DNA from 3 places in the Rahnella sp. JUb53 genome. Region 2 is predicted to be linked to each of the others. Evidence: predicted binding sites of a transcription regulator. Region 2 holds the regulator's gene; each other region holds the start of a gene.

The links. Region 2 encodes CRP, which controls carbon source genes, mostly activating them, when cyclic AMP is high. Its sites were predicted from a motif close to ATGTGANNNNNNTCACAT; they were not measured.
Positions count from the first base shown of each region.
Region 1: the regulator CRP is predicted to act here: its motif matches at 2,701-2,718, upstream of garD (galactarate dehydratase).
Region 3: the regulator CRP is predicted to act here: its motif matches at 7,150-7,167, upstream of deoC (deoxyribose-phosphate aldolase).

Region 1 covers NZ_SLYT01000005.1:230,798-241,054, forward strand. Annotated here, with positions in the region: gene exbB (tol-pal system-associated acyl-CoA thioesterase) at 1-409, shown strand, start outside; gene exbD (TonB system transport protein ExbD) at 419-853, shown strand; gene garD (galactarate dehydratase) at 925-2,496, opposite strand; gene EC840_RS14175 (MFS transporter) at 3,059-4,405, shown strand; gene garL (2-dehydro-3-deoxyglucarate aldolase) at 4,467-5,237, shown strand; partial or broken gene garR (2-hydroxy-3-oxopropionate reductase) at 5,265-6,158, shown strand; gene EC840_RS14190 (glycerate kinase) at 6,279-7,418, shown strand; gene EC840_RS14195 (amino acid deaminase) at 7,536-8,843, shown strand; gene barA (two-component sensor histidine kinase BarA) at 8,898-10,257, opposite strand, start outside.
Region 2 covers NZ_SLYT01000011.1:17,966-28,222, reverse strand. Annotated here, with positions in the region: gene EC840_RS21085 (putative adenosine monophosphate-protein transferase Fic) at 1-17, shown strand, start outside; gene EC840_RS21080 (aminodeoxychorismate synthase component II) at 108-683, shown strand; gene EC840_RS21075 (aspartate aminotransferase family protein) at 818-2,032, shown strand; gene EC840_RS21070 (YccS/YhfK family putative transporter) at 2,679-4,754, opposite strand; gene crp (cAMP-activated global transcriptional regulator CRP) at 4,816-5,448, opposite strand; gene EC840_RS21060 (OsmC family protein) at 5,811-6,218, shown strand; gene EC840_RS21055 (LysR substrate-binding domain-containing protein) at 6,220-7,131, opposite strand; gene EC840_RS21050 (MFS transporter) at 7,325-8,515, shown strand; gene EC840_RS21045 (amidohydrolase) at 8,531-9,715, shown strand; gene EC840_RS21040 (phosphoribulokinase) at 9,721-10,257, opposite strand, start outside.
Region 3 covers NZ_SLYT01000009.1:18,720-28,976, forward strand. Annotated here, with positions in the region: gene prfC (peptide chain release factor 3) at 1-138, shown strand, start outside; gene EC840_RS25690 (glycosyl hydrolase family 18 protein) at 551-3,106, shown strand; gene osmY (molecular chaperone OsmY) at 3,542-4,132, shown strand; gene EC840_RS19155 (DUF1328 domain-containing protein) at 4,480-4,641, shown strand; gene EC840_RS19160 (patatin family protein) at 4,853-6,082, shown strand; gene EC840_RS19165 (TatD family hydrolase) at 6,079-6,864, shown strand; gene deoC (deoxyribose-phosphate aldolase) at 7,413-8,192, shown strand; gene deoA (thymidine phosphorylase) at 8,283-9,611, shown strand; gene deoB (phosphopentomutase) at 9,700-10,257, shown strand, end outside.

The DNA.
Region 1 (10,257 bases), on a different contig from region 2:
ACGTACCGGTTTCCGCCTTGAGCGTCGCGTCAGCGCAGCCGGCCGTTACATGGGCCGTGGCAACGGTATTCTGGCGACTATCGGGGCAATCTCTCCGTTCGTCGGCCTGTTCGGTACTGTGTGGGGCATCATGAACAGCTTCATCGGTATCGCGCAAACGCAGACCACTAACCTGGCCGTTGTAGCGCCGGGCATTGCAGAAGCTTTACTGGCAACGGCTGTCGGTCTGGTTGCCGCGATCCCTGCCGTGGTTATCTACAACATTTTCGCCCGTACCATTACCTCTTACCGTCATCAGGTTGGCGATGTGGCGGCGCAGATTATTCTGTTGCAGGGTCGTGATTTGGATCTGGCTGCCAGCAAAGGCGATGCGCCACGCGGTCAGACAGGTCAGTTACGCGTAGGGTAAGAACAGATTATGGCTATTCGGTTAAACGACGATATCGACGAAAGCGGTGAAATGCATGACATCAACGTCACGCCTTTCATCGACGTCATGCTGGTATTGCTGATCATCTTCATGGTGGCCGCACCGCTGGCGACCGTAGATGTGCGGGTTGATTTACCCGCCTCTACGGCGAAACAGCAGCCGCGTCCTGAGAAACCGATCTTCCTGTCGGTGAAAGCAGACAAACAGCTGTTCCTGGGCGACACGCCGGTCAACAGCGATAATCTGACCTCGATGCTGGATCAACGTACTCAGGGCAATAAGCAGAGCACGATTTTCTTCCGTGCGGATAAGACAGTGGATTACGAAACGCTGATGAAAGTGATGGATAACCTGCGTAAAGCCGGTTACCTGAAAGTCGGACTGGTTGGCGCTGAACAAACCGGTGCCGCTGCGGCGCAGTAAGTTTTTCCTCGAGATCAGACGCACAAAAAGGCCAGCGATGCTGGCCTTTCGTTTATCTGTAAAACCGAAACTCAGGTCACCGGCGCCGGGTTAAACACCGCCAGCGCATTATGGATGCCCCAGGTGTCTGACCAGGTTTTCTTGCGCCCGCTGGCGATATCGAGAATGAAGTGGAACAACTCCCAGCCCACATCTTCGATAGTCGCGTCGCCGGTCGCAATAGTACCCGCGTTGATGTCCATCAGATCGTGCCAGCGGTTAGCCAGCGTGGTGCGGGTCGCCATTTTAATCACCGGCACCGCCAGCAGGCCGTAAGGCGTACCGCGTCCGGTGGTAAAGACCTGCACGGTAATCCCGGATGCCAGTTGCTGTGTTCCGCAGACAAAATCACTGGCAGGCGTGGCAGCGTAGATCAAGCCTTTTTTGGTCGGACGCTGACCCGGAGACAATACTTCTGAAATTGCACTAGTGCCGGATTTTGCAATCGAGCCGAGTGCTTTTTCCACCACGTTGGCCAGACCGCCTTTTTTGTTACCCGGAGACGGGTTGGCGCTGCGGTCGGTTTGTCCCATCGACAGATAATCATCGTACCAGGCCATTTCTTCCAGCAGACGTTTACCCACTTCGACATCCGCAGCGCGCGGCGTCAGTAAGTGGATGGCGTCGCGCACTTCAGTCACTTCTGAGAACATCACGGTCGCGCCACAGCGCACCAGCAGGTCCGAGGCGTAACCTACCGCCGGGTTAGCTGTCACGCCGGAGAAAGCATCGCTGCCGCCACATTGCGTGCCCACGACCAGATCAGACGCCGGACAGGTTTCGCGCTGACGGCGGTTCAGGCGCTCGAGATGGAATTGTGCAACGGTGAGGATATCGTCCACCATCGACTGGAAGCCGACATGCTGTTCATCCTGCAAACGGACGATATGCGTATCGTCGAGGGAAATCGCCTGCACGTCCGGCGTACCTTCCAGCAGGCGCTCGGGTTGCAGCTTTTCACAGCCCAGACCGACCACCATCACTTCGCCGCCAAAGTTCGGGTTCAGCGCCAGATTGTGGATAGTGCGGATCGGCACCACCGCCGCCGGGGCGTTAATTGCCACGCCGCAACCGTAGAGATGGTTCAGCGCCACGACGCCATCGACGTTGGGGAATTTCGGCAGTAAATCACGCTCGATGATTTTGACCACGTAATCCACCACGCCCGCCACACAATGCACGCTGGTGGTTATACCGAGCAGATTTTTAGTGCCTACGCTGCCGTCGTCGTTGCGGTAACCTTCAAAGGTATAGCCTTCCAGCGGCGGTAAGGCGGGCGGAACGCGGGTGGCCAGCGGCAGGCTGTTAAGCTCCGGCGCGACCGGCAGTTCCACCAGGGATTCGTCAATCCAGCCGCCCTGTGCGATATCACGCACCGCATAGCCGATGACTTCACCATAACGAATAATATCGCCACCTTGGGCAATCGGTTCTAAGGCAACTTTATGACCTTGTGGAATATGCTCAATTAATTCCAGACCATTAGAAAATCGGGTGCCGGCTTTTAAACCGTTATCGTTCACAATAATAGCAACGTTATCGCTTTCATGAACCTTAATGAAAAGTGCTTCGGTTGCATGTTCTTTATCTTTATTACGTGACATAACTGTCTCCGCGTTTATTAAACATCCCGGAACAAAAGGCTCCGGTTAATTCTCTGAAGTTGACGCTTAACGACGTTTCTCAAAACATGCTCTGTAATACAGGGTATGACGCTCATTATAAGACAGACTTCCACGAACCTCATTGTGCAACTGACCAGCTTTTTACCGGTTTAACATCATTCTGTGGGGCAGGTGACAGAATAAATGTGATGGATATCACCCTTTGATTTGAGCGGTTATCAGCGCGAGATAATCTGTGATTCTCCTCCCACATCGATGTGTGTATGCAAAAGAATAGTCACAATTATCTGCTATATTCTTGGGCGAATGCACAGTGTTATTTCGGGGCCTCTTTTTTATACTGTATTAGCCCTCTGAAGGTGACGTTTTAAGTAATACAGGTAAATTTCGTACAAGGATTAATAAAGGATTAATTCGCCAGATCGTATAAATGCTTCTTATAAAGAAACTATAGGGTAAATAACGCAGAGGAATGGCGGGCGTTATTTGAGCAGCGGTGAATTACCTGAATGAATTTTTCAATATTACAACGAAGGTCACCATGAATATTCAATCTCAGTCTCGGACAATCGCGCAAAGTAAGGTACGAACACATATTCGTTACTACATTTTGCTGATTATCTTTTTAATCACGGCGGTGAACTATGCCGACCGTGCAACGCTTTCCATTGCAGGCACCGAGGTCGCGCGCGAGCTGGGCCTGGATGCTGCGGATATGGGGCAAATCTTTGCGGCATTCGGCTGGGCATATCTGATTATGCAGTTGCCCGGCGGATGGTTGCTGGACAAGTTCGGTTCAAAGAAAGTTTATACCTACAGCCTGTTTTTCTGGTCGCTGTTCACCTTACTGCAAGGCTTTGTTGGCTGGTTCCCGCTGGCGTATGGCGCACTGACGCTGTTTATCCTGCGCTTTATGCTGGGTTTCTCCGAAGCGCCTTCCTTCCCGGCGAACGCCCGCATTGTCGCGGCCTGGTTCCCGACCACCGAGCGCGGCACCGCGTCGGCAATTTTTAACTCCGCACAATATTTCTCGCTGGCGCTGTTCTCTCCGTTACTCGGCTGGCTGACCTACGCCTGGGGCTGGGAACATGTCTTTATCGTGATGGGCGTGATTGGTTTTGTGCTGACGCTGGTGTGGATCAAATTTATTCATAACCCGCCGGAACATCCGCATATTTCCAAAAGCGAGCTGGAGTTTCTGAAAGACGGCGGCGCGGTGGTGGATATCGACCACAAGAAAACCGACAGTGCGAAAAATGGTCCGAAATGGAGCTACGTTCGTCAGATGTTGAGCAGCCGCATGATGCTGGGGATCTTCTTCGGGCAGTATTTCATTAACAGTATTACGTGGTTCTTCCTGACCTGGTTCCCGATTTATCTGGTTCAGGAAAAGGGCATGTCTATTCTTAAAGTGGGGATGATTGCCGCAATTCCGGCATTGTGCGGTTTTGCCGGCGGTGTGCTGGGTGGCGTGTTCTCAGATTTCCTGATTAAACGCGGTTTCTCGCTGACCGTGGCACGTAAAATTCCTATCGTGCTGGGCATGTTGTTAGCCACCAGCATCATCTTGTGTAACTACACCGACAACAACGCGCTGGTTGTCACCCTGATGGCGCTGGCGTTCTTCGGCAAAGGCTTTGGTGCGCTGGGCTGGCCGGTGATTGCCGATACCGCCCCGAAAGAAGTCATTGGCCTGTGCGGCGGCATCTTCAACGTGTTCGGAAACGTAGCCTCCATCGTGACGCCGCTGGTGATCGGCTACATGGTAAAAGGGCTGCACTCTTTCAATATGGCATTAATTTTTGTGGGCTGTTCAGCACTGATGGCGATGCTTTGCTATCTGCTGGTGGTCGGCGAGATCAAACGTCTGGAACTTAAGAAACAGTAAATTTTGATGCGGGCATGCCGGATTTTCCGGCTCTGCCCCTGGATGAGGTCAGATATCAGATATGAGTAATCAAATGATTCCAAATCGCTTTCGCCAGGACTTACTGCAAGGAAAAACGCTGATTGGTTGCTGGTCAGCGCTGTGCAGCCCAATCACCACCGAAGTGCTCGGCGTGGCGGGTTTTGACTGGCTGTTGCTCGATGGCGAACACGCGCCGAATGATGTCACCACATTTGTACCGCAACTGATGGCGCTGAAAGGCAGCCGCAGCGCGCCGGTGGTGCGTCCGCAATTTAATGATCCGGTGGTGATTAAGCGCCTGCTGGATATCGGTTTCTACAATTTCCTGATCCCGTTTGTGGAAACGCAGGAGCAGGCTGAACTGGCGGTGGCATCAACACGTTATCCGCCAGCAGGCATCCGTGGCGTATCGGTTTCGCATCGCAGCAACATGTTCGGCACCGTGCCGGATTACTTCACCAGCATCAACGACAACATCGCGGTGATGGTGCAAATCGAAAGCCAGCAGGGCGTCGATAATCTGGATGCGATTGCCGCCGTTGACGGCATCGACGGAATTTTCGTCGGCCCGAGCGATCTGGCCGCAGGCATGGGGCATCTCGGCAACGCCGGACACCCTGACGTGCAGGCCGCTATCCGTCACATCTTTGCGCGTGCAAAAGCACACGGCAAACCGAGCGGCATTCTGGCACCGGTTGAAGCAGATGCCCGTCGCTATCTGGAATGGGGCGCGACGTTCGTGGCGGTCGGCAGTGATTTAGGCGTTTTCCGCGCAGGGACTCAGGCGCTGTGTGATCGCTTCACCAAGTGATCCGCTCTCAAACATCAATATAAAGAGGATACCCGAATGAAAATTGGCTTTATTGGTTTAGGCATCATGGGCAAGCCTATGAGCAAAAACCTGCTGAAAGCAGGTTACGAGCTGGTGGTGATGGATCGCAATCAGGATACCGTCGGTGAAATTGTGAAACTCGGCGCGACAGCGGCAGATACCCCAAAAGCCGTGGCTGCGGTTTCTGATGTGATCATCACCATGCTGCCAAACTCGCCGCAGGTAAAAGAGGTGGCGCTGGGCGAAAATGGTCTGATTGAAGGCGCGCGTCCGGGCACTATTTTCATCGACATGAGTTCTATCGCGCCGCTGGCGAGCCGTGAAATCAGTGAAGCGCTGGCTGCTAAGCAAATCGCGATGCTCGATGCGCCGGTTTCCGGCGGCGAACCGAAAGCCATCGACGGCACGATGTCTGTCATGGTCGGCGGCGACAAAGCGGTGTTCGATAAATGCTATGAAATCATGAAATCCATGGCGGGTTCCGTGGTGCATACCGGTGATATCGGCGCAGGCAACGTCACCAAACTGGCGAATCAGGTGATTGTGGCGCTGAACATTGCTGCCATGTCTGAAGCGCTGGTGCTGGCTACCAAAGCGGGCGTGGATCCTGATTTAGTTTTCCAGGCTATTCGTGGCGGACTGGCAGGCAGCACCGTGCTGGAAGCAAAAGCGCCGATGGTGATGGATCGCAACTTCAAGCCGGGATTCCGAATTGATTTGCACATCAAAGATTTAGCTAATGCACTGGACACCTCACACGGCGTTGGTGCGCAACTGCCTCTGACCTCGCTGGTCATGGAAATGATGCAGGCACTGAAAGCGGATGGTCACGGGCAATCTGACCATAGCGCCATTGCACGCTATTATGAAACCTTAGCGAAGGTTGAAGTTACCCGTTAGTCTGCGGCGGCAACGTGACCCTGAGTTAATGCTCGTTTCGCGTTGCCCTTCAGGCAGGATGCAAAACTGACAGGACGCTTTTCCACATCGGCGCGTGCAGTTTATGAAGGTAATGACTTTATGAAAATAGTGATCGCACCGGATTCATACAAAGAAAGTTTGTCTGCTTTGGATGTGGCAAAAGCCATCGAAAGTGGTTTTCGTGAGATTTTCCCCGAGGCGGAGTACGTCAAACTGCCGGTTGCCGATGGCGGCGAAGGCACGGTTGAGGCGATGGTGGCTGCCACCGGAGGCCGCGTCGTTAAAGTGAATGTCACCGGGCCGCTGGGAAAACCGATCGAGGCGTTCTTCGGGTTATCAGGTGATGAGAAAATCGCTTTCATCGAAATGGCGGCGGCCAGCGGGCTGGAAAGCGTTCCGCCTGCGCAACGTAATCCGCTGAAAACCACCTCTTACGGCACCGGCGAACTGATCCATTCCGCGCTGGACCATGGCGTGAAACACTGCATCATCGGCATTGGCGGCAGTGCGACCAATGACGGCGGCGCGGGAATGATGCAGGCGCTTGGCGCGAAGCTGCTGACCAGAGAGGGCAAGCCGATTGGTCAGGGCGGCGGTGAGCTGGAAAAACTGCATCACATTGATATCAGCGATCTGGATCCGCGGATCAAAAAATGTCGCTTTGAAGTGGCGTGTGACGTGACCAATCCGCTGACCGGAAAAGACGGGGCGTCTGCTATCTTCGGTCCGCAAAAAGGCGCGACACCGGAGATGATCGAACAGCTCGACGGCTATCTGCATCATTATGCGCAAGTGATCAAAAAGGATCTGGGCATTGATGTTGAGCACGTTCCCGGTGCTGGCGCCGCGGGCGGTATGGGCGCGGCACTTTACGGATTCTGCCATGCGGAATTACGTCAGGGGATCGAGATAGTCACTGATGCGCTGGGGCTGGATGAGCTGGTGAAAGACGCCACGCTGGTGATCACCGGTGAAGGGCGTATCGACAGCCAGAGCATCAACGGTAAAGTGCCGATTGGTGTGGCGCGGGTCGCCAAGCGTTATAACAAACCGGTGATTGGGATTGCGGGCAGCCTGACAAAAGATGTGGATGTGGTTTATGACCACGGGCTGGACGCCGTTTTCAGTGTGCTTTACAGCATTTGTACACTCGATGACGCCCTGAAAAACGCGGCGGACAACCTGCGTAAATCCGCACGAAATATTGCCGCGACCATTAAATTATCGCAAAAACTTTAACCCACAGCAGTCAGGATAAAAAACCGGTGTTCAGGCCCAGCCTGCGCCGGTTTTTGTATTTTATTTGTGGCGGTTTTACGTTAGGTTTTAAAGACATTCGCCAATGAGAAAACACGTATGTCAGAGATTGATTTTTCACAGCAGCCGGTAAACACCCTGACCAAAGGGCTTGGGCCGCTGAGCGCCGGTGCGCGTAAGGGCGATATCCGCGGGCAAGGCTGGAATATTCTGCGTGAAGACGTCAGCCTGCCGGTGGCGGTGCTGCTCGAAGAGAGAGTCGAACATAATCTTTCCTGGATGCGCGAATTCATCCAGCGTTATCAGCTGAAACTGGCACCGCACGGCAAAACTACCATGAGCCCTGAGCTGTATCAGATGCAGCTGGAGTTTGGTGCGTGGGGTATTACGCTGGCGACTGCGCCGCAGGTTAATGCGGCATTCGCGCATGGCGTGCGCAAAGTGATTATGGCCAATCAGCTGATCGGCAAAGGCAATATGGCGATGATCGCCGGGCTGATGCGTGAAGACCCGTCTTTCGATTTCACCTGCATTGTGGATTCAGCGGACAACGCCGACGCGCTCGGGCATTACTTTGCCAGTCAGCAGCTGACACTGCGCGTGATGTTTGAATACGGCATTGCGGGCGGTCGGACGGGCATCCGCACCGAAGAACAGGAAGCTGACGTGCTGGCGGCGGTGAAACGCTGGCCGCAGTCGCTGGCGCTGGTCGGTGTCGAGCTTTACGAAGGTGTCAGTAATGACGAGGCGGTGATCCGCGGTTTTCTGCGCCACGTTATGACCCGCACGCAAGTGCTGGCACAGGCCGGAGAATTTGCCGAACCGCAGGTGATTTTAACCGGTGCCGGTTCCGCCTGGTTCGATGTGGTGGCAGAAGAACTGACCCGCGAAGACACGCATCTTGATGCTGAAAAACGCTATAACCTCGATATCATCCTGCGTTCCGGTTGCTACGTGACACACGACGTCGGCGCGTATCAGGCGGCGCTTGAACGTATGCAAACCAGCAATCCGGTGGCGCGCGAGATGAACAGCAGTTTACAGCCCGCGTTGCAGGTCTGGGCGGCGGTGCAATCGTTGCCGGAGCCGGGCAGGGCGATTATCGCTTTCGGTAAGCGTGATGCCGGTTATGACGCCGGATACCCGAAAGCCGCCGGGCATTTCCGTCCGCGCAGCGCCACGCAGGCGGGATACACCACGGTGGTGCCTGCGCCGGAAGACTGGAAGGTGTTCGCGATGATGGATCAGCATGCGTTTATGTCGATACCGGAAAACGCTGACCTGAAAGTCGGTGACATGCTGGTCTTTGATATCAGCCACCCTTGCCTGACGTTCGACAAATGGCGGCAGCTGCTGCTGGTCAATGAACAGTGGGATGTGACCGGTGCGGTGACCACCTGGTTCTGATGAGACGAAAACGCCCGGACGATGCCGGGCGTTACTCTCTTACCGGATTATTTTCTACTTAGGTAAATAGGCCAGCGCAGCGCGCTTCACGTTGTCTATTTCATCAAGCAGTTCAAACCATTCAGGTTCGAGTGTTTCCACGCTGACGCCCTGTCGCAACTGTTGTTCAATGTAGAAACACAGCTGTTTCAGACGCGGTACGCCGCTGTAACTGCAACTGCCGTGCAGTTTGTGAATAAGCGCCAGAATGTCGTCGTCCGGTTCGCCCCGCGTTACCGCCTCCACGCGTTCAGCCACCTGTGGCAGGAATTCCACCAGCATTTGCAGTAAATCCTGCGCCAGCGCCACTTTATTGGCCGACTGACTCAGCGCCAGTTGCCAGTCGAGCGTGCTGATCGGCGCGAGGGATTCTCCGGACTGCAACGGAGAATCCAGCTGCGCCTGATGAGTCTGATGCCGTGACAGCACGTTTTTCAGCATACTTTCATCAATCGGTTTAGACAGATAATCGTCCATGCCCAGCTTCAGCAATTGCTCGCGTTCGCCACTCAGCGAGTGCGCCGTGACCGCCACGACCGGCGTTTTGGCATGGCGCGCCATCTGATGAATGATTTCACTGGCGCGGATACCGTCGATATCCGGCATCTGAATATCCATCAAAATGATGTCGAGGTCCGTATGACGCGCGACTTCAATCGCTTCTTCACCGCTGTGACACAGCACGGTGGTTTCCACTAATTCTTCCAGCAGCGCGCCAATCAGTTTGAGGTTGGCCGGATTATCATCCACCGCCATTGCGGTCAGCGGCAGACGCGACGTTTTGTTCTCATCATTGTTAATCACCCGCACCGACGCCTGCTGCTCTTTGAGCAATAACGGCAGTAAACGGATGCTCGACATCGGTTTAATCAGACAAGCCTCGACGCCGCGCCGTTTCAGCTCTTCGGCATCCACCTGGAACTGGCTTGGCAGTGCCAGCAACAGATGCTGTGTCATGCTGAACACTCTTTGCAGTTTGCCGTCGTAATCGGACAGCGTCATATCGGGGTTCACCGGAATACTGCACAGCATAATGTCGTAATGGGTTTCCGGAAGCGCTGCAATTGTCGTGCGGTGCGTGACATCCAGCGGCGTGGCTTGCAGGATTTCCATCGTGGCTTTTGCTGCCGCCGGATTGGCTTCGACATACGCCAGACGTTTACCTTCAAGGTGACTCATAGAAACCGGCGTGATGTGGCGGTTTTCATTCAGCTCAAGGGTGACGTGGAACCAGAACGTCGAGCCGCGGTTGATCTGGCTGTAGAAACTGATATCGCCGCCCATTTCTTTAACCAGACGTTGGGTGATGACCAGCCCTAATCCGGTGCCGCCGTGACGGCGTGAAATGCTGGCGTCTGCCTGACGGAAAGCCTGG
Region 2 (10,257 bases):
TCGATGACGAACATTGATGCGCAAGATCAGAGCGACAAAATACTGAAGCCTGTGCTGAAAAATGCGTAGAATTGCCCGGTAAATTTTCGACTTTTACCGGGAACGCTATGCTGCTGCTGATCGACAACTACGACTCCTTCACCTACAACCTTTATCAATATTTTTGCGAGCTGGGCGCTGAGGTGAAAGTGCTGCGTAACGATCAGCTGACGCTGACCGATATAGAGCAACTTGCTCCGTCGCATCTGGTGATTTCTCCCGGCCCCTGCACACCGGATCAGGCGGGTATTTCCCTGCAAGCCATCACGCATTTCTCTACCCGTTTGCCGATCCTTGGCGTATGCCTCGGGCATCAGGCTATGGCGCAGGCGTTCGGCGCGAAAATCGTGCGGGCGCGTCAGGCTATCCACGGTAAAACATCGCCGGTGCGACATACCGGTCAGAGCGTATTTACCGGACTGAATAATCCGCTGACTGTCACCCGCTACCATTCGCTGGTGGTTGCGCCCGAAACGCTGCCGGACTGTTTTGACGTCACCGCCTGGACAGACCGCGACGGCGAGCGCGACGAAATCATGGGCATCATGCACAAAACCTTGCCGCTTCACGGGGTGCAGTTCCATCCGGAAAGCATTCTGAGCGAGCAGGGGCATCAGCTTCTGGATAATTTCCTTAAAATCTAACCGTTTAATTCCTCGTTAACATCGCTGCAAAAATTACTTACCCATCAGGTGCGATTTCTGTTTGCCTGTATCTGATTTTTTATGCATATTTTATGATTATATTTTCACATCAATATCAGTAAGGGCGAAGGGTTATGGCAGAAAAATCAGCGGTAGATCGGGGTACGTTCGACAAAGTGATTTTGCCGGTTTATTCACCAGCGAAATTTATTCCTGTTAAAGGTAAAGGCAGTCGTGTCTGGGATCAGCAGGGCACCGAATACGTTGATTTCGCCGGTGGTATCGCGGTGACGGCGCTCGGGCATTGCCATCCGGCACTGGTAAAAGCGTTACACGAACAGGGCGAAACCCTGTGGCATGTCAGCAACGTGTTTACCAACGAACCTGCACTGCGCCTGGCTCAGAAGCTGATCGACGCGACCTTTGCAGACCGCGTATTTTTTGCCAACTCCGGCGCTGAAGCCAATGAAGCTGCTTTTAAACTGGCGCGTTATTACGCTTCCCATCGCCACAGCCCGTACAAAAGTAAGATCATTGCTTTCCATAACGCTTTCCATGGCCGCACATTGTTTACCGTTTCTGTCGGCGGTCAGCCAAAATATTCCGACGGCTTCGGCCCGAAACCGGCCGACATTGTCCACGTGCCGTTTAACGATCTGGACGCGGTAAAAGCGGTCATCGACGATCACACCTGTGCGATCGTTGTCGAACCCGTTCAGGGTGAAGGCGGAGTCACACCGGCTACTAAAGAGTTCCTGCAAGGGCTGCGCGAGCTTTGCGATAAACATAATGCGCTGCTGGTGCTGGACGAAGTACAAAGCGGCATGGGGCGCAGCGGTAAGTTGTTCAGCTATATGCATTACGGCGTGACGCCGGATATCCTGACCACCGCCAAAGCGCTGGGCGGCGGCTTCCCGGTTTCCGCCATGCTGGCAACCGAAGAAGTGGCCTCGGTGATGGAACCGGGCAAACACGGCACCACTTACGGCGGTAACCCGCTGGCCTGCGCCGTCGCTGAAGCCGCACTGGATATCATCAATACGCCAGACGTGCTGGCCGGTATCAACGAGCGTCGCGAGAAATTTATCAGCGCGCTGGAGGCCATTAATCAGAAATATCACATCTTCAGCGAGTTCCGCGGTCAGGGTTTGTTGATCGGCGCTGAGCTTTCCGACGAGTTTAAAAATCGTGCAGGCGAATTCCATGCCGCCGCCGCCGAATTCGGCCTGATGATGCTGGTCGCCGGACCGAACGTCATGCGGTTTGCGCCCTCACTGGTGATTGATTTCGCTGATATCAGCGAAGGGATGGAAAGATTTGAGAAAGCCGTAGCAAAGGTTGCAGGCTGAATGCTTCCCCCCCCGCTGGTTAAAACCGACTGAGTAAATTTCGGTTTTTCAATAACGGTTATCACAAGGCCTTGTGCGCCGAAACCGAGCAGAGGGGAAAGGCTTTTCCCCTCTGCACTCCCCTCGCTTTTTTACTGCGCGCTGCCGCAGGCATGACGGACATGTTCTGGTGTATTAGTGAGTGGCGCAAAATGTCATCGCTACGCGATTCCCGAATTTCAGGCTTCGAGCCTCTGGTCTCGAACCGTTCATTCGGTGCCATTTTTGAGCACGCCAGTCAACTTATCTAAAAGATAAAAACAGTCTGCTGTTGAATTTAAGATCTCGCGGGCGAATCAGAAATCTTGCCGAACGGAGCGGCCTGAAGACCCAGGGCTTCAGGACCGAGAGAGGGAACCGCGCAGCGGTAAGATTTCCAGCCTGTCACCGCAGTTGCTGAAACATAGCCAGCAAGCGGAGCGCGTGTTGAAAAAGCGAGGAGGAATCCAAAGGAGGAAAAGCACTTTCCTCCTTTGGGCGGTTTCGGCGCAGCGCGTTAAGTGATCCCCGTACTTGAGAAACCGAAATATTCTCCGATTAGCTTTAAAAAGCAGTCTGGCTGTAAGCCAGTAAAAAGGGGATTTAAAAGGGGCAATCCCCTTCACGTTCACGCCTTCCGCGTCAGCCAGATCCCATGATGTGGCCTCTGCTTCCACGCCAGTGACGAAATAGTATGCATCACGCTGAGATGTGAAATCACACGCCGCAGATGGCGTTCCATCTCGGTCAGTGGCATATCAGGATGCAGTTCCGGTGCATTGATCAGCGTGTTCTCATTGCCCGGTCCGTCATAAAGCAGTCGCTGCTGACAACTCTGCAACGCAATTTCACAGGTCTGTAAATACTCCGTCGCCAGTTTCTCCGGCAGCATGTAATGCTCGCGGGCGAGGATGGTCATCGCGTTGATGTGCTCGACAATGAACTGGCTGTGCGTCACCCACAAGCGCATATCCGCCAGATAATGCGAGTTAAAGCCGGGCTCCTGCATGGCCTGATTCAGTGACGTGAAAAGCTTGTTGTGCGCCTGATTGACCTGCATACGGGTGTAGGCAAGCTTCGAGGTATCCGGGTTTTCTTCAAGCAGTAAGCGGATAGCATCCTGATAGGTTTCCAGCGCCTGGTGCGCGTTCTGACGCAGTAATCCGCTCTGCCATTGCGGCCACAGCCAGATGGTCCCGCCGAACGCCAGCGCGCAGCCGATCAGCGTATCCACCAGTCGCGGTACCAGAAAATGCACGCCGTTCATCGCCAGCAGTTGCAGGGTATATACCGCCGTCACGGTCATGCCGACCATCGCCAGCCCGTAGTTTTTACGCAGCACCGTATACGACACCAGCGTGACGATCAGCATACACATCAGCGTGATGCCTTCGGGTAATTCCAGCTTCAGCAATCCGGCGGCAATCAGCAATCCGGCCAGCGTGCCCAGCGCACGGTGCTGGATACGCACGCGTGTGGCGTTATAACCGTTCTGGCTGACCAGCATGATGGTCAGCAAAATCCAGTAAGGCTTGGGCAGATTAAAGAACAGGCCCAGGCTGCTGCCAATCGCCAGAATGATCCCCAGACGGGCGGCATTGCGCAGGGCGACAGATTTGAAGGAAAGATAGCTTTTCAGCGCAGGCCAGAAGGGTAAACGCGGCTGAGTGTTCATCAGGTCACGTTTGTACAACGGGCGCTGTGTCCGCAGCAGGCGCGCAATGCGGCTGAAGTGGTAGTAGCAAAACTGGCCGACCGGGTTCTCAGGATTGCGCGCGGCGATTTTCTCCAGCGCGGCCAGCTCGTTGGCCATCGTAAACCGCGCGGATAAACGGTGATAAAGAATGTCGTCGGCGATGACCCGCAGGCGGGCGGAAATCACCTGCGCATTACGGCGGATAACCGCTTCGGCGTGGCTTTCTTCCACCAGCTTCTGCACTTCTTCCGGCTGATGCAGGCTCACCGTGATGTGCTCCTGCAAATCAAGCGCGACCTGAAAACGTTGAAACAGTCTTTTATGGTGATGATGATGGCCGTGTTGCGGCAGCATGTGCAGTTGCTGATAGAGCAGGGCAATCAGGTCGATGACCTGCTGCTGTCGCGTCAGCAACGGGGGTAACGCGGTTTCAGGATCGGTGTGTTGCGTCAGCAGGCTGTATTTAGCTTCGAAGTAATCCGCGAGTTGCAGATAGAGCTGACTGAGCGTTTCGCGCATCGGCTGTTCTTCCGAAATACGAAACCACGCCCAGTTAAACAATCCGTACCAGGCCGTGCCGGCGGCGAAAAGCACCGGTGCCTGCCACATCGGACGCAAGCCAACCATGCTCAGCGTGAAGATGGTCGCGACCAGTGCACCGGGCAACAGACGTGCATGCAGCGGGCTGATTTCACCGGTCACGCCTAACAGCAAGGCCAGCGACAGCATGATGAGCGGCAGGGGAATGTGCCAGTTTTCCAGCATGACTTGCAGCAGAATACTGCTCACGGCAAACAGTGTTCCGCCAATTATCAGGCGTTTGAAAAAGCGTTTATGCGGAGTATCGAGGCCCGCGACGTTGCAGCAGGCAGGACAAAGAGAGAACAGCAGCCCCATTTGCAGATTGCCGAACAACCAGCAGATACCAACGGGCAGGCACAACACCAGCGTCTGGCGCAGCGCGTAGTTAACTTCCGGATGGTAAAACAGTCTTCGCCATAGCGTCATGGATAAAGCTTAGCCCATAAAAAAGGCGCGACAGTGTTCTGCCGCGCCGATTTTTAAGGGATTAACGTGTGCCGTAAACGACAATCGTTTTACCGTGTGCCGAGATCAGACTTTGATCTTCAAGCATTTTGAGAATACGTCCGACTGTTTCACGTGAACAACCGACGATTTGGCCGATTTCCTGACGGGTGATCTTGATTTGCATCCCGTCCGGATGGGTCATCGCATCAGGCTGTTTAGCCAGATTAAGGAGAGTTTGAGCGATACGCCCTGTTACGTCGAGGAAGGCCAGGTTGCCGACTTTCTCTGACGTCACTTGCAGACGGTTTGCCATCTGCGCGGAAAGACGCATCAGAATATCCGGGTTAACCTGAATCAGCTGGCGGAATTTTTTATAAGAAATTTCAGCCACTTCACAGGCAGTTTTTGCACGAACCCACGCACTACGTTCCTGACCTTCTTCGAAGAGTCCCAGCTCGCCGATGAAGTCACCTTGGTTAAGGTAGGACAGTATCATTTCTTTGCCTTCTTCATCCTTGATAAGGACAGCAACTGACCCTTTCACGATGTAGTAAAGCGTTTCGGCTTTTTCACCCTGGTGAATCAGCGTACTTTTAGAAGGATACTTATGTATATGACAGTGAGACAGGAACCATTCAAGAGTCGGGTCTGTTTGTGGCTTGCCGAGAACCATTTGCTATTATCCTCTGTTGTTATCGCTGCCCAAAATCACAGGGCTCAGAGTTCCCTGTACGGCACTTCATAAAAAAAGCGCCCTTTCAGCATATAACTCCCCAGAAATGCTGCAAGCGGGTGTCGGGGTGAAACAGCCTGATTATTGCCGTTATCACCGTGGGTTCTGTTCTTAAACCGCGAAAACCGTCACCGCAATTCACTGGAAAGTATGTTTCGGCTTTGTTTGTAGCACAGGTTTGCAATGCTGTCTTCTGTTGTCTCGCTTCAGCATGATGGCGATCGGGTTACGTTGCCAGATTTTAGGTGAAAGGGTACTCTGGGAGCGGAATTCGACGAGTTTATTCACCGGGAGAATAGTTCATGCACGCACGCGTAAAATGGGTAGAAGGGCTGACGTTTTTAGGCGAGTCAGCGTCAGGCCACCAGATTTCTATGGATGGTAATGCGGGCGATAAAGCACCCAGCCCGATGGAAATGCTGCTGATGTCCGCAGGCGGTTGCAGCGCGATTGATGTGGTGTCTATTTTGCAAAAAGGCCGTAATGACGTGCGTGATTGTGAAGTCAAGCTGACCTCACAACGCCGCGAAGAAGCGCCGCGCCTGTTCACGCACATCAATCTGCATTTTATCGTCACCGGTAAAGATCTCACCGATAAGATTGTCGAACGTGCCGTTAGCCTGTCTGCGGAAAAGTACTGCTCTGTGTCCCTGATGCTCGGCAAAGCGGCGACCATCACGCACAGCTTTGAAGTGATCAGCGTCGAATAAGTTACGACCAGTCATAGGCGTGGCACTGGCTGCGCAATAAATCCAAAAATCGCCGCGCGGCAAACGTCAGCGGCGATTTTTGCGAGTAAAGCACACAGTATTCTGCCTGCGGCAGGGTATCGATATTGAGCACACTCAGCCTGTCCTGCAATCCGAACGGCGCTTTCATCGCGCGCGCCACAATGGTCAGATAATCAGACTGCAACACCATATTTAGCCCGCACACCACCGAATCTGTATGCACCGGCATTTCCGCTGCCGGCTGATGAAATCCTCCCATCGATACCCTGATTTGCTGGTAATACCCCATATCCGTTTCGGGCAACAGCCAGCGCGCATCCTGTAATTCCTCCAGAGTTGTGGAGCCTGCCAGCGGATGTCCACGCCGGGCGATAACGCAGAAAGGTGCGCTGAACAGTGGCTCACGTACCAGATCTTCCAGCGGAAATCCCGGCCCGGCGGTACCGACCGCGAAATCCAGTTTCCCTTCGCGCAGTGCAGGTAATAACGTGGAAAGTTGCCCTTCTTTGATCAGCAGTTTGGACTGCGGAAACTGCGTCTTAAATTCTCCTGCCAATCCGGGAAAAACCGTCAGCGCCAGCAGCGATGAAAATCCAATGGCGACGGAGCCCTGCGAATATTGTTCGATCTGGCGAATTTCATCGGCGGCGCGCTCAAGCTCTTCGAGGATAAATTGCATACGCTGTGCAAATGCCCGCCCCGTTTCGGTCAGCGTCATCCCCTGATTGCCACGCACGATCAGCTGCGTATCGAGCGTTTGTTCCAGTTCACGCAATGTTCTGCTGACCGCCGGTTGTGACTGATTCAACGCCCGCGCCGCGCCGCGAATACTGCCGCTGCGGATAACCTGCTGGAAAACCTTCAGTTGCTGCAATTTCGGCAAATAGCGCATCACGATCCCTATCAGTAAAAAGCATCACCCGCCCAAAAATTGCATCTTATGGTCACGCTGTAAAGCTGATAGCGTCAGGATCGCGAAAAATAATATGTTGTTATTCAGTTGATTACGTGATGCATGTCGCATTTTACGATTCATCCGGCAGTGAGAAAATCTGACGTGGTGATAACAAAAAGGGATATCCGCTATGAAAAGTCGTTCCCTGATGATCTTCCTGCTATTTGTCGGTTATGCCGTGGTGTATATCGATAAAACAGTGATGGGCTTTGCGCTGCTGCCCATCGAGCGCGAATTTAATCTGCAACCTGAACAGCTGGGGTATATCACCGGCATTTTCTTCCTGGCCTATTCGCTGTTTCAGATCCCCGCGGGCTGGCTGAATGACCGGTTCGGCTACAAAAAAGTGCTCGGCATGTCGCTGTTCTTGCTGGGCGGCTTCGCGCTGTGTTTCGGAACGCTGGGCCTCAGCCTGGGATTGCTGGTCACGTTCCGGTTTCTCTCCGGCGTCGGCCATTCCGGCTATCCTGCGTCCTGCGCCAAAGCCGTGGTGTCCAATTTCGCAGTTGAGAAGCGAACCTTTGCGCAGTCGATTTTGCTGTCTTCCGCCGGACTGGCGATGACTGCCGGACCGCTGATTGCGGTTTACAGCCTGGATCATCTTGGCTGGCGCGGATCGTTCTCCATTCTCGGATTGCTGGCTTTTGCCATCGCCGTAGCGATTGTGATTTTTGTGCCCAATCCGCCGGAAGCGCAAGCCCGTACCGGCGCGAAAACCGGTTATCGGGAGTTGCTGAAAAACCCGATTGTCCTGCTGCTGTTTGTCTCAATTTTCTGCATCAACATTCCGTCTTACGGCCTGATGGCGTGGTTGCCGAAATATCTGGTCCAGCAGCGCGGTATGTCACTCGACGTATCCGGCATGGTGGTCGCCACCGGCGGGCTGGGTATCTGGATTTCTTCACTGGCAACCGGCTGGCTGGTCGGACGTTATATGCAGGGCAAAGAGCCGAAAGTGATTTTCTGCTGCGCACTGCTCAGTGCGTTGTGTATCTGGCTGGTGTTTACGTCGGCATCGGCGGTTACGGCCGGGTTGTTCCTGTTCCTCGGCTACGTTTTCCTGATGGCGTCCTTTGTGACCGTCTTTACGCTGCCGATGAAACGCCTGCCTTCTGACGTCATGGGCGCGGCGATGGGGATCATTAATACCGGCGGGACTCTCGGCGGATTTGTGGCGCCGATTGCGATGGGATATCTCATCACCGCCAGCCACGGTTACCTTTCTACGTTTGTATTTCTGGCGCTGGCGATGGTGGTGGCCGGTCTGGCTATCCTGCCGCTGGCAATAAAACCTCGTGCGCCAATGCGCGATGTGGCTTAACTGAGGAGAAGAGTGATGACTTTTAATTTCGAAGCAATGCTGGCTGAAGTCAAAGCGGACGTCCTGCGCTGGCGCAGACATATTCATGCCCATCCTGAACTCTCTTTTCAGGAGCATAAAACGGCGGCGTACATTACTCAGCAACTGGAAAGTTTCGGCGGTCTGACCCTGACACATCTGACGCCCAACAGCGTGATTGCCGATCTGAAAGGGGCGCATCCGGGGCCGGTATATGCGCTGCGGGCGGATATCGATGCCCTGCCGATTCAGGAAGAGAACGATGAACCTTTCTGCTCAACGGTCCCCGGCGTGATGCACGCCTGTGGTCATGATGCTCACACCGCAATGTTGCTGGGTGCGGCAAAAGTGCTGACTCAATGTCAGTCTGAGTTGCATGGTTCTGTGCGGTTTATCTTCCAGCATGCTGAAGAAGTGCCACCGGGCGGGGCGCAGGAACTGGTGGATTTAGGCGTGCTGAATGGCGTGGAGAAAATCTTCGGCCTGCACGTGATGCCTAATTCTCCGACCGGTGAAGTGGGGCTGAAAGAGGGCGTGTTCTGCGCGTCCACAGATAACTTCGACATCACCATTACCGGCAAAGGCGGCCACGGTTCTATGCCGCATTTGTGTATTGATCCGGTGGTGATCGGCGCGGAAGTTGTCACCGCACTGCAAAACGTTGTGGCGCGCCGTATTGATCCGCTTCAGGTGCCGGTGCTGACTATCGCAACCTTCCAGACGGGCGAAAGTTATAACGTGATCCCGGAGCGGGTGAAGCTCGCCGGAACGCTGCGGACGCATCACAGCAACGTGCGCGAACAGGTGCCGCAGGTGATGGAGCAGATCATTTCGGGGATCACGGCGGCGCATGGCGCAACATACGAACTGCGCTGGACACGCGGCTATGTGAACGGTGACAACCATCCTGAGGCCTGTGCGATAGCGCGTCAGGTGATTGAAAAAACGCTGGGACCGCAGGCGCTGCGCGAAGTTACTCAGCCGCTGTTTGGCGGAGAGGATTTCTCTTCCTACCAGCAAAAAGTGCCGGGGTGTTTTCTGTTTATTGGCAGCGGGAATGAAAAAATTGGCGCGACTTACGGCGTACATAATCCGCGTTTTCGTCTCGATGAAGAGGCGTTACAGACTGGCGTCGCGCTGCATGTCGGGTTTATCCGTCAGTTGCTGATGAACGACGCCTGAGTCCGTTACTCGATCTTTTTCCCTTCCATCAGGCGCTGCACCAGCGGCGCCATAATCAGCTCCATCGCCAGCCCCATTTTTCCGCCCGGCACCACCAGCGTTTTGATGTGCGAGATAAACGAACCCTGCAACATCGCCAGCAGATACGGGAAATCAATGTCATCCAGCCCCTGGAAGTGGATCACCACAAAGCTTTCATCCAGTGAAGGAATGGCTTTAGCGGCAAACGGGTTGGAGGTATCGATAGTCGGTACGCGCTGGAAATTGATGTGCGTGCGCGAGAACTGCGGCGTGATGTAACTGATGTAGTCATCCATCGAACGCACCACGGAATCCATCACCGCTTCGCGGGAATGTCCGCGCTCGCCGGTATCGCGCACCAGTTTCTGGATCCATTCAAGGTTAACGATGGGCACCACGCCGACCAGTAAATCGACCTGCGCGGCAACGTCAATTTTGTCTGCGACAACGCCGCCGTGCAGCCCTTCGTAGAACAAAATGTCAGTCGGTTCCGGCAGCGCCTGCCACGGCGTAAAGGTGCC
Region 3 (10,257 bases), on a different contig from region 2:
TTCAAACGCAAGAACGAAACCAATCTGGCGCTCGATGGCGGCGATAATCTGGCCTACATCGCCCCAACCATGGTGAACCTGAATCTGGCTTCAGAGCGTTATCCTGAAGTGAAATTCCGTAAAACCCGCGAACATTAATCTGTTCTGTTTCTGGAAAGGCGACATTTATGTCGCCTTTTTTATTACTTCTGAATTTAACATTAACTAAATATATATTAATTCACTTGCTTAATCGCGCTCTATTATTACATTCCTGTATGTTTAAATGCAGAGAATATGTCTGGCTTATTAAATAATCTTAATTGTAATTATTAGTGCGATCTATTAGTTTTTGATTAGTTTGTTTCCTAATAGATATGTCATTATACGCATGCCACAAATTACTTCATATTTATTTGATATGTATCGCAATCAACACATGCTTTGCATTTATGGATTAATAAATAAATTCTCAATTCACCATAGTTTCAAATACGTTTTCTCGTAAAACATATATGTATTCTATGAATACCCCGCCGTGGCAATGATATATATATAAGGAATGTAAGTTATGAAAATGAATAAAATCACACAGATGTTGTGTGTTGCCGGTCTGACGATGGCCTCTGCCAGCGCCTTTGCGCTTGAAGCGTGGAATGGACAGGAAGGCGGCGACACCTATGAAGTTATCTTCGACGGCGGCGTTTACTCTAACGCCTGGTGGGTCGGTGCCACCAATTGCCCGGGCACGGCTGAACAAGATCAGGGTGCCAACCCGTGGCGTAAAGTACGCGACGCATCCGCGACTGAAATGAGCCAGTATGGCAACCCGACAGTTTGTGAGATCGCCGGTGACGGTACCCAGAATAATTATGTCAATTATGACAGCAGCCGTGATTATTTAGCCGGTGATATTGTCCTGGCAAATGGCATGACGTACAAAACGTCTAAAGCAACGCCTGCACACAGTTTCGCACCAGCAGAAAATAACCCGTGGGTAGCTTATGCACCGACGCCGGTCTGGAGCAGCAGCACAACCTATAATCAGGGTGATAAAGTTCAGAAAGACGGTGTGATGTATGAAGCTCTGTTCTACACCGTTAATAATGATCCGTCTCTGGCAGCCAATCAAAACCCTGAGGGAAATAACGGCCATCCGTGGAAACCGTTAGGTCCGGTTCAAACCTATTCTCAGGATCAAATTGATAACGCGCCAACGTTGGATATTAATACCTTATATCCTGCTAATTCATTGGTGAAATATAACGGCAAGAATTATCAGTCTGCTGTCATCGTTCAGAAAGTGAAACCAGACGATGTAACACCATGGGCTGTTTATATGGACTGGAGCGGCACCAAAGAGCGAGTGGGTACGCCGAAGAATCCATGGCCTGCCCAGTTCTATGCGCCATATGTCGATTTTACCTTAAACATGCAACCTGACCTGGTAGGTCTGGCGAAAAACCAGAACGTTAACCACTTCACCATGGCCTTTATGGTCGCTAAAGATGCTAATACCTGTGTACCGACGTGGGGCACTGCTTACAGCGTCACCAACTATGCACAATACAGCAAAATCAAAGCATTGCGCGAAGCGGGCGGCGATATCATGGTATCGATCGGCGGCGCGAACAATGCACCACTGGCTGCTGCCTGTAATAACGTGAATGATCTGGCCCAGCATTATTACGATATCGTTGAGAACCTTAATCTTCAGGTGCTTGATTTCGATATCGAAGGCAACTGGCTGGCGGATAAAGAATCTATCCAGCGTCGCAATGCTGCCGTCAAATTGGTGCAGGATCGTTGGGCTGCCGAAGGCCGTCACATCGGTATCTGGTATACCTTGCCTGTTCTGCCAACCGGTCTGACCCATGAAGGGATGGAAGTGTTGCAGGATGCCAAAGATCAGGGCGTGGTGCTTACTGGTGTAAACGTGATGGCGATGGACTACGGCAACATTCAATGCCAGTCAGCCAACACTGAAGGCCAGAATATCCATGGCAAATGTGCGACGTCGGCTATCGACAATCTGTTTGCTCAGGTGAAAGGTTTATACCCTGAGAAGAGCGCGGCGCAGGTTTACGCCATGCTGGGTACGACCCCGATGATTGGCTATAACGACGTGCAGGGCGAAGTGTTCTATCTTTCTGATGCCCGTCTCGTTTACCAGCAGGCGAAAGATTATGGCCTGGGTATGATTGGTGCATGGTCTATGGCTCGCGATCAGCCGGGTGTTTCTGGGCAAGTTTCCGCAGAACACAGTGGTATGACACCGGAACAGGCTCCGCTCTATGCTTACAGCCAAATCTTTGCGCCAATCACCAGCGGTTCAGTCGCACCGGTAGCAACCAATACGCCACCGGTCGCGAATGCGGGTATGGCTCAGCAAGTTAACGGCATCGGCGTGATTACACTGGATGGCTCGGCCAGTACCGATAAAGACGGCGACAGCCTGACTTATCAGTGGAAACAAGTTTCCGGCCCGGCAGTGACGCTGCAAAACAGCAATTCAGCTAAAGCGACATTCAGCGTGGCGCAACCGGTGACCAATGCGGTGTACACCTTCTCTCTGACCGTGAGTGACAGCGAAGGCAGCACCACGGCGCAAACCAGCGTGAATGTGATTGATGCCTCTAAACCTGTCGCACCGTCCGTTACCCTTGAATCCACGTATACCGTGACTTCAGGTGAATCGCTGACACTGACAGCTAAAGTGACCGATCCGGATACGCAGGCTGCTGATTTGCATTATCAGTGGACTAATCCGGCTGGATTGCCAGTCGCACCGGCTCAGGGTGCAGCATCCAATACTGAAGTCATTAATGCACCACAAGTGACCGTTGATACACGCTTCACTGTTGACGTGACCGTGACCGATAACACCGGTTTAACGGATACCGCGACCACCACGGTTCTGGTAAAAGCTAAAGCGGCGGCGGCAGGTTACGACTATGTTTACCCGGAAAGCAGCGAGAAATACGTGGCGGGTACTAAGGTATTAGGCAGTGATGGCAGCATCTATCAGTGCAAACCTTTCCCATACTCTGGCTGGTGTGGTCAGGCGGCCTGGGCTTATGCACCAGCTACCGGTACTAACTGGCAGGATGCATGGGACAAGCAGTAATCTAAAACCAAAGTCTGATTTTTAAAGCAAATTTTTAACCCAATAATGCCAAATGGCTCCTTTTACAGGAGCCATTTTTTTATCTGAAGCGTGTCCGCCTCCAGATATTTCCTATCACTATGCCGATATTTTGTGCAAATTTAGGGGGAAACCTTCGGACTTGTCTGCATTAGGGTCCCTATTCGACGATCTTCCTACACATTTGATCATTCTTGACTATATTAAATGTGTGTTCAGGAAATGGTGGCTTAAAGCACTACATTAAAGTCACTCAACAGAGAGTTATATCGCGAGGCAATTAAAAGCCAGAATAAAACGATGTACTCTGCTACAAGGACAGTAAAAACAGCAGCAATACAATTTGTTAGAAGGCGTCACCAAGAATGTGACGTACAGAGCCGAAATCAAGGCTTATAAACCGAAAGGAAGAAATCGATGAAAAACTCTAAATTTGCCTATTCCATGATGGCCGTAGTACTGGGTACCGCACTGATGAGCGGCAGCGCTCTGGCTGCGACGACTACAGATAGCGCAGGTGCAAAAATCGATAGCTCCATGAAGAAAGTTGATAACTACATGGGCGACAGCGCCATCACAGCGAAAGTAAAAAGTGCACTGGTGGATGATAAAGCCATCAAAAGCAGCGACATTTCCGTGACCACCAATGCAGGCGTTGTTACGCTGAGCGGTTTCGTTGGTTCACAGGCTGAAGCTGAGCAGGCGGTTGCTGCCGCAACTAAAGTTGAAGGTGTGAAATCTGTCAGTGACAAACTGCACACTAAAGACAGCAAAGACCAGAGCGTGAAAGGCTATGCGGGCGACAGCGCAACAACAGCGTCTGTGAAAGCAAAACTGCTGGCCGATGACATTGTCCCTTCACGTAATGTAAAAGTTGAAACCACCGACGGCGTAGTACAGCTTTCCGGTGCAGTGAAAGACCAGGCACAGTCTGACCGTGCTGAAAGCGTTGCGAAAACCGTTGATGGCGTGAAAAGCGTCAAAAATGACCTGAAAGTCGCACCGTAACGATATTCTGCTCTACCTGTAGTACAAGACCTGTAGTACAAGACCTGAAGTACTAGGCGCCTTCTCACGGGCGGGCGCCTCATATTTTGAATAACGCATAACAATATTTGTGTTGCCCGCTGAATATTCGGGACGGATAAGATTTGCCTGATTTCGGAAAAATATCGTGTCGTAAGCTCTAACACTTTAATTTTTCGACTACCTTTATTAAGTAAGAAGTTTTTGTTCCCGGCACACGGTCGGGAGATAAATTATCAAAAGGCAGATGTTTAACAGTGAGTCCGGCCCGAAGCGGGGCACCACCTTTTAAACTGGCAAAGTGAAAATAGGGTATAAAGGAGAAGCTTATGTTTCGTTGGGGCATTATTTTTCTAATCATCGCGTTAATCGCGGCGGCTCTCGGTTTCGGTGGTTTGGCGGGTACAGCTGCCTGGGCTGCAAAAATCGTCTTCGTAGTCGGTATCATTCTGTTCCTGGTCAGCCTGTTTACCGGTCGTAAACGACTCTGACCGCATCAATGATTTGATGCCAAAAAGTGTTAATGAATGACATCGCCCCCTTCAATGAAGGGGGCGATTCTTTTTATGTGCGATCTGGCTGTTAACAGGACGTAACGATTTTATCGCTGAAATTTGGCAAGAATTTCACGTAAATCAGTCAGACAAGGTATGCTCAGAAATGAAGGCCGCTGAGTGAGGCCGATTTTGTGAGGATAGCCCGTTGGGATACAGAATACCTGTCACGCTGGGGAACATAGAACCACTGGCGTATAAACCGTATACACCCGGCAAAATAGCACTGGTGTGCGAAGGCGGCGGACAGCGGGGCATTTTTACAGCTGGTGTGCTGGATGAGTTTCAACGCGCGCGCTTTAATCCCTTTGATTTATATCTGGGCACGTCTGCCGGCGCACAAAATCTCTCTGCTTTTGTCTGCGGACAACCTGGTTATGCCAGAAGAGTCATTACCCGCTATACCACCAGCCCCGACTTTTTCAATCCTCTGCGTTTTGTGCGCGGCGGGCACCTTATCGATCTCGACTGGCTGGTGGAACAAACGGCTAAAAACATGCCGCTGGCGATGGAAACCGCTGAAAAGCTGCTGATCGACGGGCGTGAGTTTCTGATGTGCGCCTGCCGCAGTGATGATTATTCAGCGAATTACTTTGCTCCGACGCGCGATAACTGGCTGCCGGTGATCAAAGCCTCCAGCGCCATTCCGGGCTTTTACCGTATGGGCGTCGATCTTGATGGCGTGAGTTATCAGGACGGCGGTATCAGCGATGCGATCCCGGTTGAGGAAGCTTATCGCCGTGGCGCCGATACGATCGTGGTGATCCGCACCGTTCCTTCGGCGATGTTCTATACGCCGCAATGGATGAAACGCATGGAGCAATGGCTGAGCGAAAGCAGCCTGCAACAGCTGGTGCGCATGATGCAGCATCACGAAGAAAGCTATCACCGCATCCAGCAGTTCATCGAGAATCCGCCGGACGATGTGCGTATTTTTGAAATCTTCCCGCCAAAACCTTTAGCCAGCCACGCGCTCGGCAGTCGCCTGCCCGCGCTGAATCAGGATTACCATCTTGGGCGCCGCTGCGGGCGTTATTTCCTGTCAGCTGCGGCGCACTGGCTGTTGCCGCGTGAAAATGAACGGCCTTATCCGCATATCGAACCCCGCGTGACACGTCGCCCTCAGCGGGTTGTCATACCTCAGGACGAACCGGAAAACGTGATCCCGCTGGCTGCTTCAGCCAGCACGGTGGAGCAGATCATTTTGGATCCCGCCGTGCTGACGGATATGGTCGCCGACGGCGGCGTTGTGCGTCCGGCCGCCTTTAAAGACAACGTGGTTCATGATCCGCAGCCGAAACGCGTGGCATCTGATATGCCACCGGTAGAAAACGGTGCATCAGAAACCTATCCCGCCAGTGAGGGTGATAAGTTGTGAGTCATACCTTCGTCGATACGCACTGCCATTTCGATTTTCCGCCGTTTACCGGCGCGGAAGCCGAAAGTTTGCGTCTCGCCGGAGAAGCGGGCGTCCGGCATATCATCGTTCCGTCGGTTACGTCAGATCGATTCCGCGGCATTCTCTCACTGGCAAAAAAATTCCCGCAGCTGCACGCGGCGCTGGGTTTACATCCCCTTTATATCAGCGAGCACAAAGACAGTTGCCTGGAATTACTGGATTCATTGCTAACTCACCGGGATCCGCACCTGGTGGCGGTCGGTGAAATCGGGCTGGACTTATACATGGAAACGCCGCGATTTGAGCAACAACAGCGGGTGCTCAAAGCGCAATTCGCCATGGCAAAGCGTGAAATGCTGCCGGTGATTCTGCATTCGCGGCGCAGTCACGATCAGCTGGCGGCAATGTTACGGCAGGCTAAATTGCCTGCTACCGGCGTGGTACATGGCTTTGCAGGCAGTCTTTCGCAGGCGCAGGCGTTTATCAAACTGGGTTTTGCGATAGGCGTGGGCGGCACTATCAGTTATGAACGCGCGCAGAAAACCCGTCATGTGATGGCGCAATTACCGCTTTCTTCTTTGCTTCTGGAAACCGATGCACCAGATATGCCGTTGCAGGGTTTTCAGGGCCAGCCCAATCGTCCGGAGCGTGCTGCTAACGTGTTCGACATACTGTGCAGCCTGCGCAGTGAAACCCCAGAACAGATTGCCGCCGCATTGCTCGACAACACCCGTCGTATCTTCAATTTATCCGCTTTGTAATCCGTCTCCTCCTGGTTTTGTGATTTAAATAACATTCCCATTTACCTTTCATGCTTTTCTTTAAAAGGGTTTCTTCAGGCTATGTAATTTATGTTCTCTTTAAAATGTTATTATTATAACATTGCTCGTAAGATCGCCGGTCGGTGATCGCTGTATATCCGTGCGCACTCCGTTTGTCATGAATCGGGTATACACTCTTATCTGGACCAAATACTGAGCATAACGCCAGTGAAATGTGATTTAGATCTCATTTCACTAAGCAACGTTGCAAACGGTTTTCATTTTGTGTGAAATACTGCACACAGGAACCTGATGTGACGTGTTCAAATAGTCACAACGACTTGGCGTCAGCCAATCAAAGCGCGGTGAGAAGGATCTCAGTTGCCGCGTAAGCCACGACACGCTGCTTACGCACGCTATCTTCAAGGAACCAAGTCCGCTCGCCAACCGTGCAGAATTCATTTCCCGTCGGACTCCGCCGGAACGAATTCATGACTGTATGCTCAGTTCTGGCCGGTCGCTGGAATTGAAAATTGTTGGAGAGTTATATGACCGATTTAACCGCCGCAGCGCAACGTGCGCTGAACCTGATGGATTTAACCACCCTGAACGAAGACGATACTGATGCAAAAGTGATCGCGCTTTGTCACCAGGCGAAAAGCCCGGCAGGTAACACCGCTGCTGTCTGTATTTATCCTCGTTTTATTCCTGTTGCCCGCAAAACTCTGCGTGAGCAAGGTACGCCTGATATCCGCATTGCGACTGTCACTAACTTCCCACACGGTAACGATGATCTTGATATTGCGCTGGCAGAAACCCGCGCGGCGATCGCTTACGGTGCCGATGAAGTTGACGTGGTATTCCCGTACCGCGCACTGATCGCCGGTAACGAGCAGATCGGTTTTGAGATGGTTAAACAGTGCAAAGAAGCCTGTGCTGCCGCTAACGTTCTGCTGAAAGTGATCATCGAAACCGGTGAACTGAAGCAAGATGCGCTGATCCGCAAAGCCTCCGAGATCGCGATTAAAGCGGGCGCTGACTTCATCAAAACCTCTACCGGTAAAGTGCCTGAAAACGCCACTTTGCACAGCGCTGAACTGATGATGAGCGTGATTGCTGAAATGGGCGTCGGCAAAGCCGTTGGTTTCAAACCGGCCGGTGGCGTGAAAACCGCTGAAGATGCTGCGCAATATCTGGCACTGGCTGACCGCCTGCTGGGCCGTGAATGGGCTGACGCACGTCACTTCCGTTTCGGTGCTTCCAGCCTGCTGGCAAGCCTGCTGACCACATTGGGTCACGCTGGCCAGAAAGCCACCAGCAGCTATTAATCACTGTTGTTATGCCTGTGCCGTGGCGCTGTTTTACAGCGTCCGGTACTGGCGTTCACATTTAGCGTTCAGCTCAGGCAGGGGGATACCTTGTTTCTCGCACAAGAAATTATTCGTAAAAAACGTGACGGTCAGCCTTTAAGCGACGAAGAAATTCGTTTCTTTATTAATGGTATTCGTGACAGTCAGGTTTCTGAAGGACAAATTGCCGCACTGGCAATGACTATCTATTTCAACGACATGACCATGAAAGAACGTGTTTCGCTGACCATGGCGATGCGTGATTCAGGGACCGTGCTCGACTGGAAAAGCCTCAATCTGAACGGTCCGATTGTCGACAAACATTCGACCGGCGGTGTAGGTGATGTGACCTCCCTGATGCTAGGCCCGATGGTGGCGGCATGCGGCGGCTATGTCCCGATGATTTCAGGCCGTGGCCTCGGTCATACCGGCGGTACGCTCGATAAACTCGAAGCTATTCCTGGGTTTGATATTTTCCCGGATGACAGCCGTTTCCGCAGCATCATTCAGGACGTCGGCGTGGCTATTATCGGCCAGACCAGCTCGCTGGCACCGGCGGATAAACGCTTCTACGCGACACGCGATATCACCGCAACCGTTGACTCTATTCCGCTGATCACTGCTTCGATCCTCGCCAAAAAACTGGCCGAAGGTCTGGATGCGTTGGTGATGGATGTTAAAGTCGGTTCCGGTGCATTTATGCCAACTTATCAGCTGTCCGAAGATCTGGCTCAGGCGATCGTGGATGTGGCGAATGGCGCGGGTTGTAAAACCACGGCGCTGCTGACTGACATGAATCAGGTGCTGGCATCCAGTGCCGGTAATGCGGTGGAAGTGCGTGAAGCCGTGCGTTTCCTGACCGGCGAATACCGTAATCCGCGTCTGCTGGAGGTCACGATGGCGCTGTGCGTTGAAATGCTGCTGTCTGGCGGACTGGCGAAAGATGACGCCGACGCCCGCAGTCAGTTGCAGGCAGTGCTGGATAACGGCAAAGCAGCGGAAGTCTTTGGCCGCATGATTGCCGCGCAAAAAGGCCCGACCGATTTCATCGAAAATTACGACAATTATCTGCAACAGGCCACGCTGAGCAAACCGGTTTACGCTGAAACCAACGGCATTGTCAGCGCAATGGATACCCGCGCGCTGGGGATGGCGGTCGTTTCACTGGGTGGCGGTCGTCGCCGTGCCAGCGATGCTATCGACTACAGCGTTGGTCTGACCCACATGGCGCAACTCGGCCAGCAAGTGGATACCCGTCAGCCACTGGCGATGATCCACGCGAACAGTGAAGCGGCCTGGCAACAGGCGGCGCAGGAAGTGCGGGCGGCGATTGTACTGAGTGACAAAGCGCCGGAAAGCACGCCGGTGGTTTATCGCCGTATCAGCGGCAAAGCTTGATTTCAGGCTAAATCGCCCCCATTTAAGATTGATCAGGTGCGCGGCAGTTCCGCGTGACCCAATGCGTAACCATTCGCAGGAGAGCAAAATGAAACGTACATTTATCATGGTGTTAGACTCATTCGGTATCGGTGCCAGTGAAGATGCCGAGCGCTTTGGCGATGCTGGTTCTGATACATTGGGCCATATCGCGGCTGCCTGTGCGCGTGGCGATGCAGACAAAGGCCGTAAAGGTCCCCTGAATCTGCCGAACCTGACCCGTCTGGGGCTGGCGAAAGCCGCTGAAGAATCCACCGGTAAAATTCCTGACGGTATGGACGGTAATTCTGAAATTACCGGTGCGTATGCTTACGCCAGCGAATTGTCTTCCGGCAAAGACACCCCGTCAGGCCACTGGGAAATCGCCGGTGTGCCTGTTCTTTTCGACTGGGGTTATTTCAGCGACACCACCAACAGCTTCCCGCAGGAACTGCTGGATAAACTGGTGGAACGCGCCAATCTGCCGGGCTATCTCGGCAACTGCCACTCTTCCGGTACCGTGGTACTGGACGATTTGGGCGAAGAACACATGAAAACCGGCAAGCCGATTTTCTACACTTCCGCTGACTCCGTCTTCCAGATTGCCTGTCACGAAGAAACCTTCGGA